DNA from 3 places in the Nonomuraea sp. CA-141351 genome. Region 3 is predicted to be linked to each of the others. Evidence: riboswitches for the same ligand, from Rfam matches in the RefSeq annotation. Region 3 holds a riboswitch; each other region holds the start of a gene.
What was found. Region 3 has a riboswitch for cyclic di-AMP ahead of ACQPWU_RS50595 (C40 family peptidase). Riboswitches for the same ligand answer to the same signal wherever they lie in the genome.
Positions count from the first base shown of each region.

Region 1 (3,199 bases), 1.4 Mb from region 3:
AGCCGACCGGCTCGGCGAGCGAGTGCCCGCTGTGCCCGTCGTCGGACACGCGCTCGTCGGAGATCCCGGCGTACGACTACGACGTCGTGGTGTTCGAGAACCGGTTCCCGTCCTTCTCCGGCAATTTCGGGACTTACCAGGATGTGGGCGGGTTGAGCGATGTTCGCCCGGGAGCGGGGAGGTGTGAGGTCGTCTGCTTCACCTCTGAGCACTCGTCCTCCTTCTCCCGGCTCTCCAGCGACCAGGTGGAGCTGGTCATGGAGGCGTGGGCCGACCGCACGGCCGAGCTGTCCGGGATCGAGGGTGTGGAGCAGGTGTTCTGTTTCGAGAACCGGGGCGAGGAAATCGGTATCACGCTCGCCCACCCGCACGGCCAGATCTACGCCTACCCGTACGTCACGCCCAGGACCAAGCTCCAGCTCGCCGCCGCCAGGCGTTACACCAAGGGCAACCTGTTCGCGGACGTGCTGGCCGCCGAGCGGGCCGAGGCGACGCGGGTGGTGGCCTCCAACGAGCTGTGGACGGCGTTCGTGCCCGCCGCCGCGCGCTGGCCGTACGAGGTGCACATCTACCCGCACCGGCAGGTGCCCGATCTGGCCGCGTTGTCGGAGGAGGAGCGCTCGGCGTTCGCGCCGCTCTACACCTCGGTGCTGCGGGCCTTCGACGACCTGTTCGGCGTCGTGATGCCGTACATCTCGGCCTGGCACCAGGCGCCCGTACGGCGGGATCGCGAGCTCGCGTACCTGCACCTGGAGCTGTTCAGCATCAGGCGGGCGCCGGGGAAGCTCAAGTACCTGGCCGGGTCGGAGTCGGCCATGGGTGCTTTCGTGAACGACGTGCTGCCGGAGGAGGCCGCGCGTATGCTTCGATCACAAGTAGATCACTATTAGGTTTCTAGTTAGGGTCGCATTACTTGTGATCTACCACTAACATCCCTTTTGCACCGGCTGTAACTGCCGTTGCATGCCTAATCCCGGGCGTGTCGCCCGGGAGCCGGGGACCCACCTCGTTCTGGGGTGAATCCGACCACGTGTCGGTAGGGCACCTCCACGCCCGAACCCGTCAGCTAACCCGGCCGGCAGAGGGAGAGGAACATCCACGTGGCGGCTCCGTCCCCCGTGGCGCTTGCCATCGGTCTCATCACTGCCGCGGCCATCGCCGTCCTGCCGGCAACCGTGGCGTCGGCGGCCCCCAAGCCGTCGGAGACCGAGCTCCGCGCCCAGCTGAAGCAGCTCAACAGCAAGGTTGACAAGCTCATCGAGAAGTACAACCTCAAGCGCGTCGAGCTGGCCAAGGCGCAGCAGGCCGCCAAGGCCGCCAAGGACCGCCTGGCCACCGCGGAGCAGACGCTGGCCACGGCCGAACAGCGGGTCGCCGACGTCGCCAGGATGCGCTACCAGAACCACGACCCATCGGTGCCCGCCATCCTGCTGTCCCAGAACGCTCCCGGTATCGCCCTGCTCGAACAGCTCACAGCCGAGCAGCAGGCCGTCGTGCAGGGTGTGGCCAAGGCACGCGACGAGAAGAAGCAGGCCTCCGACCAGGCCGCCGCGCTCGCCACCCAGATCAGCGCGGACGCGAAGGACGTGGCCAAGCAGCGCCAAGAGGCCCAGGACGTCATCAAGGACATCCAGAAGAAGCTCCAGGACCTGGTGCCGTTCGGCCCCGGCCGCAATTCGAACGGCAGCTGGGCCCCGGAGCTGCCCACGGGCTCGGACAACATCACGGCCCGTACGCGGCTGATGAAGGCGGAGGTGGCGAAGAACTTCAAGCTGCCGTACGAGGTGGGCTGCTTCCGCTCAGGCTCCAGCGGCGAGCACCCGCTGGGGCGGGCCTGCGACTTCATGATGAGCACCGGCGGCACGATGCCGGCGGCCATCAACAACGCCCTGGGTGACCGCATCGCGGACTGGGCGCTCAAGAACAAGGACAAGCTCGGCGTCAAGTACGTGATCTGGAAGCAGCGCATCAACATGGGCTCGGGCTGGCGGGCCATGTCGGACCGCGGCAGCATCACCGAGAACCACTACGACCACGTGCACATCTCGATGTACTAGAAATGGGGATTTTGCATCTGGTGCTGTATATCCACTGGTTGAGATGGCGTTCGTGCTGGCAGCCATGCGGTTGAGCGTTCGGAGTGCCAGCTCCGCCGTGTCGCCTGTGGTGCTCTGAGCCGCATTTCTTCTCGTTCTCCGGACACCTTCTCGCATCAGATGCGAGGGGGTGTTGACGGTGAGAAGGGCGGCTGTGGAGCGCCGTTCGCGCGCACCTACCTGCTGCGACGCCTGCGTGGAAGCCACGTGATCAGCACGGCCAGGGCGACGGTCGCGCAGGCGCCCGCCGAGTCGATGTCGCCTTCGGCGAACGCCAGTGCCGTCGGCAGCAGCGGCATCCAGAAGAAGGCCACGGATGGCATTTCGTTTGTATCGCTGCTTCGGCGGGATCTCGGGAGAACTCGGCCCTGGTGTACATGATCGCCACGAAGGGGCCCATCGTGAGGATCACGAACAGCCAGTGGATGCCGGTGGTGGGCGCGAACTGGAGTCAGGCCAGATCCGCAGCGCTCATGGTGCGTCCTTCCTGGTGCGGTGGTGCCTGTGCGGGCCTTTGCGACCGTAGAGGACAGACGCTTATGCCTTCCAAGACCGGTTTCGCCATGAACGGATGACCCGTAAGGCATAGTCCCTCGCTGAGGGTCCGCATCCGGCTCGCCGCCCCGCATTGAGCTCACCCAAGGAGCGTTCGACCAGGCGATGCGAAGCGCCTCGCGGCCCGGCTGCAGCTCCATCATGCCGCTCAGGACATAACGCCATAGCAATATTAATCTTAGACAAGATAACCCTTGAGCCATAGCTTCGGGAGGTGTGAGAAGCCAGATTCCACCTCAAGGGAAGGTTGGGGTAGCGATGCCTACGCAACGCGAGGTAGATGAAGCCAAGATCCGCCAGCTGGTCGACAAGATCGTCGAAGGGCTCCAAGGCAAGGATCTCGAGGGTCTGAAGCGGCTTTACGCAACGGACATTGTGTCCTTCGACATCGAGCAGCCGCTCCAGCATGTGGGGATCGAGGCGAAGCTCAAGAACTGGGCGCCCGTGTTCACGTTCTTCGAGAGCGTGACCTATGAGGTTCGAGACCTGACGCTCACCGTGGGCGATGATGTGGCGTTCGGGCACGCGTTCGCTCGTCTCGGCGGCAC
Region 1 is NZ_CP191982.1:9,417,413-9,420,611, reverse strand. Features, by position in the region: gene galT (galactose-1-phosphate uridylyltransferase) at 1-890, shown strand, start outside; cyclic di-AMP (ydaO/yuaA leader) riboswitch at 955-1,095, shown strand; gene ACQPWU_RS44185 (coiled-coil domain-containing protein) at 1,101-2,057, shown strand; gene ACQPWU_RS44180 (hypothetical protein) at 2,273-2,419, opposite strand; gene ACQPWU_RS44175 (YybH family protein) at 2,868-3,199, shown strand, end outside.
Region 1: another riboswitch for cyclic di-AMP. It lies ahead of ACQPWU_RS44185 (coiled-coil domain-containing protein); the one in region 3 lies ahead of ACQPWU_RS50595 (C40 family peptidase).

Region 2 (3,199 bases), 2.4 Mb from region 3:
CCTACGCCGGAGTCGCCGCGATCTTCCGTTCCGAGCTGGAGGCGGGACGGCCGCCGAAGGTCTTCGAAGACGGCGGCCAGCTCCGCGACTTCGTGCACGTACGCGACGTCGCCCGGGCGAACCTGGCGGCCGCCCTCGCGCCCGCGCATCCCGGCGAGCCGCGCGCCTACAACATCGCCAGCGGCACCCCGCACACCGTCGGCGAGATGGCCGCCGCACTGGCCGCCGAGCGGGGCGGGCCGGCCCCGCGGATCACCGGCGGCTACCGGCTCGGGGACGTCCGCCACATCGTCGCCTCTCCCGAGCGGGCAGGCCGCGAGCTCGGCTTCCACGCCGAGATCGGGTTCGAGGCGGGCATGAAGGAGTTCGCGTGGTCATGACCGTCGAGGTGATCCTGCCCTGCCTGAACGAGGAGGCCGCGCTCGGCTGGGTGCTCGGTCGCATGCCCGAGGGCTACCGTGCCCTGGTGGTCGACAACGGTTCCACCGACCGCTCCGCCGAGGTCGCCCGCGACCTCGGCGCCCGTGTGGTGCACGAGCCGCGCCGCGGCTTCGGTGCCGCCTGCCATGCGGGGCTGCTGGCCGCGAGCGCGGAGGTGGTCTGCTTCATGGACGCCGACGCCTCCCTCGACCCCCGCCAGCTCCCGAGAGTCGCAGAACCCGTCATAGGCGGCCACGCCGACCTGGTGCTCGGCGCCCGCCGGCCGTGCGAGGCAGGCGCCTGGCCCTGGCACGCCCGGCTCGGCAACGCCGTCATCGCCCGCGGCCTGCGTCGCCGCACCGGGGCGCCGCTGCACGACCTCGGGCCCATGCGGGCCGCCGGACGGTCCCGGCTGCTGGCGCTCGGGCTGAACGACCGCCGGTTCGGCTACCCGCTCGAAATGGTGCTGCGCGCGGCCGCCTCCGGCTGGCGGATCGCGGAGGTGGAGGTGGACTACCTGCGTCGAGCGGGCCGTTCCAAGGTCACCGGCACCGTCCGGGGCACCCTGCGGGCCGCCTCCGACATGCGGCGGGTCATGGCCGAACACATGAGGTGACGCAGCCACAGGTAGGCGTGGACGGACGCGGGCGCCGGCCGTTCGCGCCTTGCTTGCTCAGGCGGCGCGGCGGCCCAGGCTGCGCAGTTGGTCGGCGGTCAGTGCGGAGACGTTCTGGTCGATGGGGGTTTCGGTGTACTGGTGGATGGTCCAGGACTTCCAGTCGGCGGGTGGGGTGATCGCTCCCTTGGCCTTGCTGTAGTGGGCGACCCACAGTGGGTACTCGGCCAGGCCCCTGCCGTAGGTGTTGGCGAAGTTCCAGCCGCTGTAGAACATCGGGGTGATCCCGGTCTTGTCCTTCACGTACGACAGCCACGTCTTGGCCCAGGCGTTGACCTCGGTGACGGACTTGCCGTCCGTGGTCTCCAGGTCAAGGACCAGCAGGTCGCCGGGCTTGGCGGGCTGGGAGTTCACCACGGACAGGAAGTGCTCGGCCTCCGCGACGGGGTCGTTGCCGGGGTGGCCGTAGTGGTAGGCCCCGCGCACGATCCCCTTCTTGCCCAGCTGGAGCCAGTGCCTGGCGAAGGAGGCGTCGCGGTAGCTCGTGCCTTCCGTGGCCTTGATGATGCCGAACTTGGCCGTGCTGGCGTTCCAGTCGTACTGGGGCTCGTAGTTGGAGATGTCCAGGCCGTAGGTGAGAGATCCGGTCTCGTGCTGAGCCGCGTGTTCCGGGCCGTTCTCCGTGGAGGATGCGAGCGCCATGCCGGCCACGCTGGCGACGGCGGCGGTCCCGGCGAGGATCGCACCGGCGACGACGAAGCTGAGGCGCTGGGTGAGGGGATCGAAGTGATGCTTGAGGGCGTGGGCGACTGTGGCAAGCCGAGGCTTGGGCATGACGGCATTGACTCCTTGCTTCCATGCCGCCTACCGGGTTAGCTGACGGGTTCGGGCCTGGAAGTGCCCTACGAGCGCAGCCTGGGCTGGCGTCCGATTCACCCCAAGAGGTGGGTCCCCGGCTCCGCTGGGCGCGGATTCGGCGGCCGAACGCTGTCCCCGGAGAGTTCTGAGGGCAGCGCACGGTCTGGTCAACGAAGCGGCAACGATGCGGCGAAAGTCGTCCCATCTATGCCTTGATTAGGCAAAAGATAGACATCTACCCATAGATAGTGCAAGTAGGGCAAAATGTGATTTCCGCATATCAGCCGCTGAATAGCGCTGAAGTGCCGTGCCTGTAAGGGTTTTCGGGCTCGGTAAAGTTTGAGGGCCGCCTCTTCCAGGCCCCGCTCAGGCGATGCGAAGACCTACGATTGTCAACATACGGGGGCGAATCACCCGTACGTTGCTATTGTGACTTGGCATCATTCCACGGGTAATCGGGACGCGAGTCGATGACGCTCGATCTCACCTTATTGAACGAGGCCGGTCCGGCGTTCCTGCGCGGCGCGCTCGGCGGATCGTGCCCACCGGCCCTGCTGCGGGCCTATCGCCGGGCGCTCCCGCGGCTTCTCGCTCTACCCGGCCCCGAACGGCTCGAGCACCTGCGCGCGACCGCCGCTGCCGAGGAACCGGAAGCCCTGACAGCATTCGATGCGGTAGATCCGGGGACATGGACTCTGGCATGGGAAACCGGCGAGCGGCCCACGGCCTTCCACGTGTGCACGGCCCGGCACGACGGCCCGGTCTGGGCGGTGGCGATGGGCGAGTTCGAGGGCCGCACGTTCGTGGCCAGTGGCGGCGAGGACCACGTGGTACGGCTTCGCGACGCGTTCGACCAGTCAGGGCCGGACCTGGAGGGCCATACGGCGAGTGTCCGTGCCCTGGCGTTCGGCGTGGTGGACGGCCGCCCGGTGCTGGCCGGCGGCGACCACGACGGCACGATCCGTACCTGGGACCCGCTCACCGGAGCGAGCGGGTTCACCCGTGACACGACCGGAGGCCACCCGACAGCCATGGCCTTCGTCGAGGCCGAGGGCGGGCGGATGCTGCTCGCCGTGGCGATCGGCTTCGACAACCGCGGCATCCCGGCCGAAGACGAGGACGGGCGCGTCGACCTGCTGGACCCGGCCACCGGCGAGCTCGTGCGAGAGCTGCGTGCGGAGGAGAGGGACGGGATACTCGACCTCGCGGTGGCGAAGCTGGGCGAGCGGACCGTACTCGCCTCTCTGAGCCCCTACGAGCTGTACGTGTGGGACGTCGCCACCGGCGAGCAGTTGGGGACCGCCG
Region 2 is NZ_CP191982.1:372,727-375,925, forward strand. Features, by position in the region: gene ACQPWU_RS01900 (NAD-dependent epimerase/dehydratase family protein) at 1-380, shown strand, start outside; gene ACQPWU_RS01905 (glycosyltransferase family 2 protein) at 377-1,036, shown strand; gene ACQPWU_RS01910 (glycoside hydrolase family 25 protein) at 1,094-1,870, opposite strand; cyclic di-AMP (ydaO/yuaA leader) riboswitch at 1,883-2,025, opposite strand; gene ACQPWU_RS01915 (WD40 repeat domain-containing protein) at 2,365-3,199, shown strand, end outside.
Region 2: another riboswitch for cyclic di-AMP. It lies ahead of ACQPWU_RS01910 (glycoside hydrolase family 25 protein); the one in region 3 lies ahead of ACQPWU_RS50595 (C40 family peptidase).

Region 3 (3,199 bases):
GGTTAGGCCGTTTGGACGCGAAAAAGCGCCCGGCGGTCCTCTGCGGACCACCAGGCGCTTGCGGGGCTAGGCGGTCCTAGCCGGATACTCGCGCGGTGATGTCGTCACCGATCTCGTGGGTGGTGCGGCCGGCCCAGCCGGTCAGCCGCTCGAGGATGTCGTCGGCCACCGCCTGCTCGACCTTGGCCGCCTCGGCGTGCAGCCCGAGGTGGTCGAGGAGCATGGCGACGGACAGGATGGTCGCGGTCGGGTCGGCCTTGCCCTGGCCGGCGATGTCGGGCGCGCTGCCGTGCACCGGCTCGAACATGCTGGGCGCGTTGCGCTCAGGGTTGATGTTGCCGCTGGCCGCCAGGCCGATGCCGCCGGCGATGGCCGCGCCGAGGTCGGTGATGATGTCGCCGAACAGGTTGTCGGTGACGACCACGTCGAACCTCTGGGGCTGGCTCACGAAGAACATCGAGGCCGCGTCGATGTGGCAGTAGTCGGTCGTGACCTCGGGGAACTCCTCCGCCACACGGTTGACCGTGCGCTGCCACAGGTCGCCCGCGTAGGTGAGCACGTTGGTCTTGTGGACGAGCGTCAGCTTCTTGCGGGGACGCGACCTGGCCTTCTCGAACGCGTAGCGCACGACGCGCTCGACACCGTAGGCGGTGTTGAGCGACTCCTGGGTGGCGATCTCGTGCGGCGTGCCGCGCCGCATGGCGCCGCCGGTGCCCGCGTAGAGGCCCTCGGTGCCCTCACGGACGACGATCATGTCGATGTCTTCCGCGGACGTGTCGGCCAGCGGGGTCTCCACGCCGGGGAACAGCTTGACCGGGCGCAGGTTGACGTAGTGGTCGAACTCGAAGCGCAGCTTGAGCAGCAGGTCGCGCTCGAGGATGCCCGGCGGGACGCTGGGGTCGCCCACGGCGCCGAGTAGGATCGCGTCGTAGCCGCGCAGTTCCTCCATCACCGAGTCGGGCAGGGTCTCGCCGGTGCGGTGATAGCGGGCGGCGCCAAGGTCATAGTGAGTGGGCTCGATCTTCGTGCCCACGGCCTCCAGGACCTTGAGGCCCTCGGTCACGACCTCGGTGCCGATGCCATCGCCGGGGATGACTGCCAGACGGATGTTACGCGACTCCATGGGCCGTACCTTACCGCGTCGTCTCGACTGACGAACACTTCATCTCAAACCTCGGACGCCCAATTTGTCCTTATTGCGGTTCTTTGACCGTTTCGTTAGAGTCCGACGAGCCTAATCCACGCAGCGGTTGCGTGGAGCCGGGGACCCACTTTCCCCCTGGGGCGAATCGGCACCCCCATGCCGTAGGGCTACTTCCAGGCCCGAGCCCGTCAGCTAACCCGGCCGGCCGCATGGAAGGACAGACCCCTGTCTCGCATTGCCATAGCCCTGGCGGCGGGCGCCGCCGGGCTCATCTTGGCCACCCCAGCCCAGGCCGCGACCAACGACGGCTCCACCACCCCGACCGACCCCACCACTCTGACCGCCGCCCAGGTCAAACAAATCCGGGCGCAGCAAACTCCCAAACCCGCCTGGAAGATCGCCCTCAAGTTCGCCATGAAGCAGCGCGGCATACCGTACGTGTGGGGCGGCGCCAGCAAGAGCGGGTACGACTGCTCCGGGCTCATGCTCAGGGCGTACGAGCACGCGGGGATCGAGCTGCCCCGCGTCGCGGCGGACCAGTACAACGCATTCGGCAGGAAGATCGCCTGGAATGACCTCAAACCCGGCGATCTGGTCTTCTTCGAAGGCCTCGGGCACGTAGGGATGATCTCCCGGCCCGGCTACATGGTCCACGCGCCGCACACGGGTGACGTGGTCAAGGAGGAGCGCCTGTCCAGCTGGCGCAGGGACTCCTTCGTGGGTGCCGTCCGCCCCGACCCCAAGGGCGTGCGGCTCTGGGCCAAGCTCAAAGAGCAGCGCAACGCCCCCGCGCCCGCCATGCTCAAGGCCACCCTGTAGGAAGCGCTCCCGCACGCCGGGGGACACCGGAAGACGCGCCGCGCCAAGGCCGAGGTCAGGGCAGGCGGGCGTCGAAGATGAGGTCCCAGGCGCGGGTCCGGGCGTGGGCGACCGCGCCCAGCAGGACGCCGCTGTCCCCCAGCGTGCTGGCCACCACCGCGGGCCGCAGCGGCCCGAGCTCCGCGATCCGGGTCTCGATGGCCGCGCCCAGGAGGTCCAGGTTGCGCCCCACGCCGCCGCTGAGCACGATCACCTCGGGGTCCAGCACCGCCGCGACCGCCACCAGCAGCCCCCCGATGCGGCGGCCCTCGGCCTCCACCACCGAGCGGGCCACGGCGTCGCCGGAGGCGGCCGCGGCGAAGACCTCCTTGGCCGTGTCCAGGGTCAGACCGGCGGCGCGGGCCGCGCGGACCACGCCCGGAGCGGCGGTGACCGCCTCCGTGGCGCCGTGGGACAGGGCGTGGTCGGACGACGGCGCGGGCTCTTCGGCGGCCGGCACGTAGGAGACCTCGCCGGCCGCCCCGCGGGCGCCGACGTACAGCTCGCCGTTGACCACGATGCCCATGCCGACGCCGGTCCCGATGGACACGAGCGCGAAGTCGGACTTACCGCGCCCCTCCCCGTGCACGTGCTCGCCGACGGTGGCCAGGTTGATGTCGTTCTCGATGACGAGGTCCACCTCGAGCGTGGCTCGCAGGCGTTCGGCCAGGTCGGAGCCGGGCAGGTTGGGGGCGAACTCCAGGCGGCCGAGCGCGGGGTCGTACACGCCGGGCGATCCGACCACGGCGCAGGCGATGGCGGGCCAGTCGACGTCGGCCTCCCGCGCGGCGGCCCGGCACAGCTCGCCGACCAGGAGGGCGAGCTCGGCGGAGGTCCTGGCGGTGTTGCGGCCGTCCGTCCTGCCGGCGAACGCCCCGCGCAGGTCGGCGACAGCGACCCTGATCCAGTCGCGCCCGATGTCGATGCCGGCGACGTGGGTGGCGGCGGCGTTCACGTCGTACAGGGACGTGACAGGTCCTGGACGACCGGAGACCTCTCCGACGAGGTGGACGAGCCCGTCCTGCTCCAGCCCGGCCAGGGCGGCGGAGACCGTGGGCTTCGACAGGCCGGTGATCTTGGCGAGGTCGGCGCGGGAGGCGGGGCCGTGCTCCTGGAGGTGGTCGAGCAGGCGGCGCTCGTTAAGCACCCGCAGCAGGCGCGGATTACCCAGGTCACCCCGCATCGTCCAACCTCCTC
Region 3 is NZ_CP191982.1:10,770,406-10,773,604, forward strand. Features, by position in the region: gene ACQPWU_RS50590 (3-isopropylmalate dehydrogenase) at 77-1,123, opposite strand; cyclic di-AMP (ydaO/yuaA leader) riboswitch at 1,222-1,366, shown strand; gene ACQPWU_RS50595 (C40 family peptidase) at 1,418-1,963, shown strand; gene ACQPWU_RS50600 (ROK family transcriptional regulator) at 2,019-3,185, opposite strand.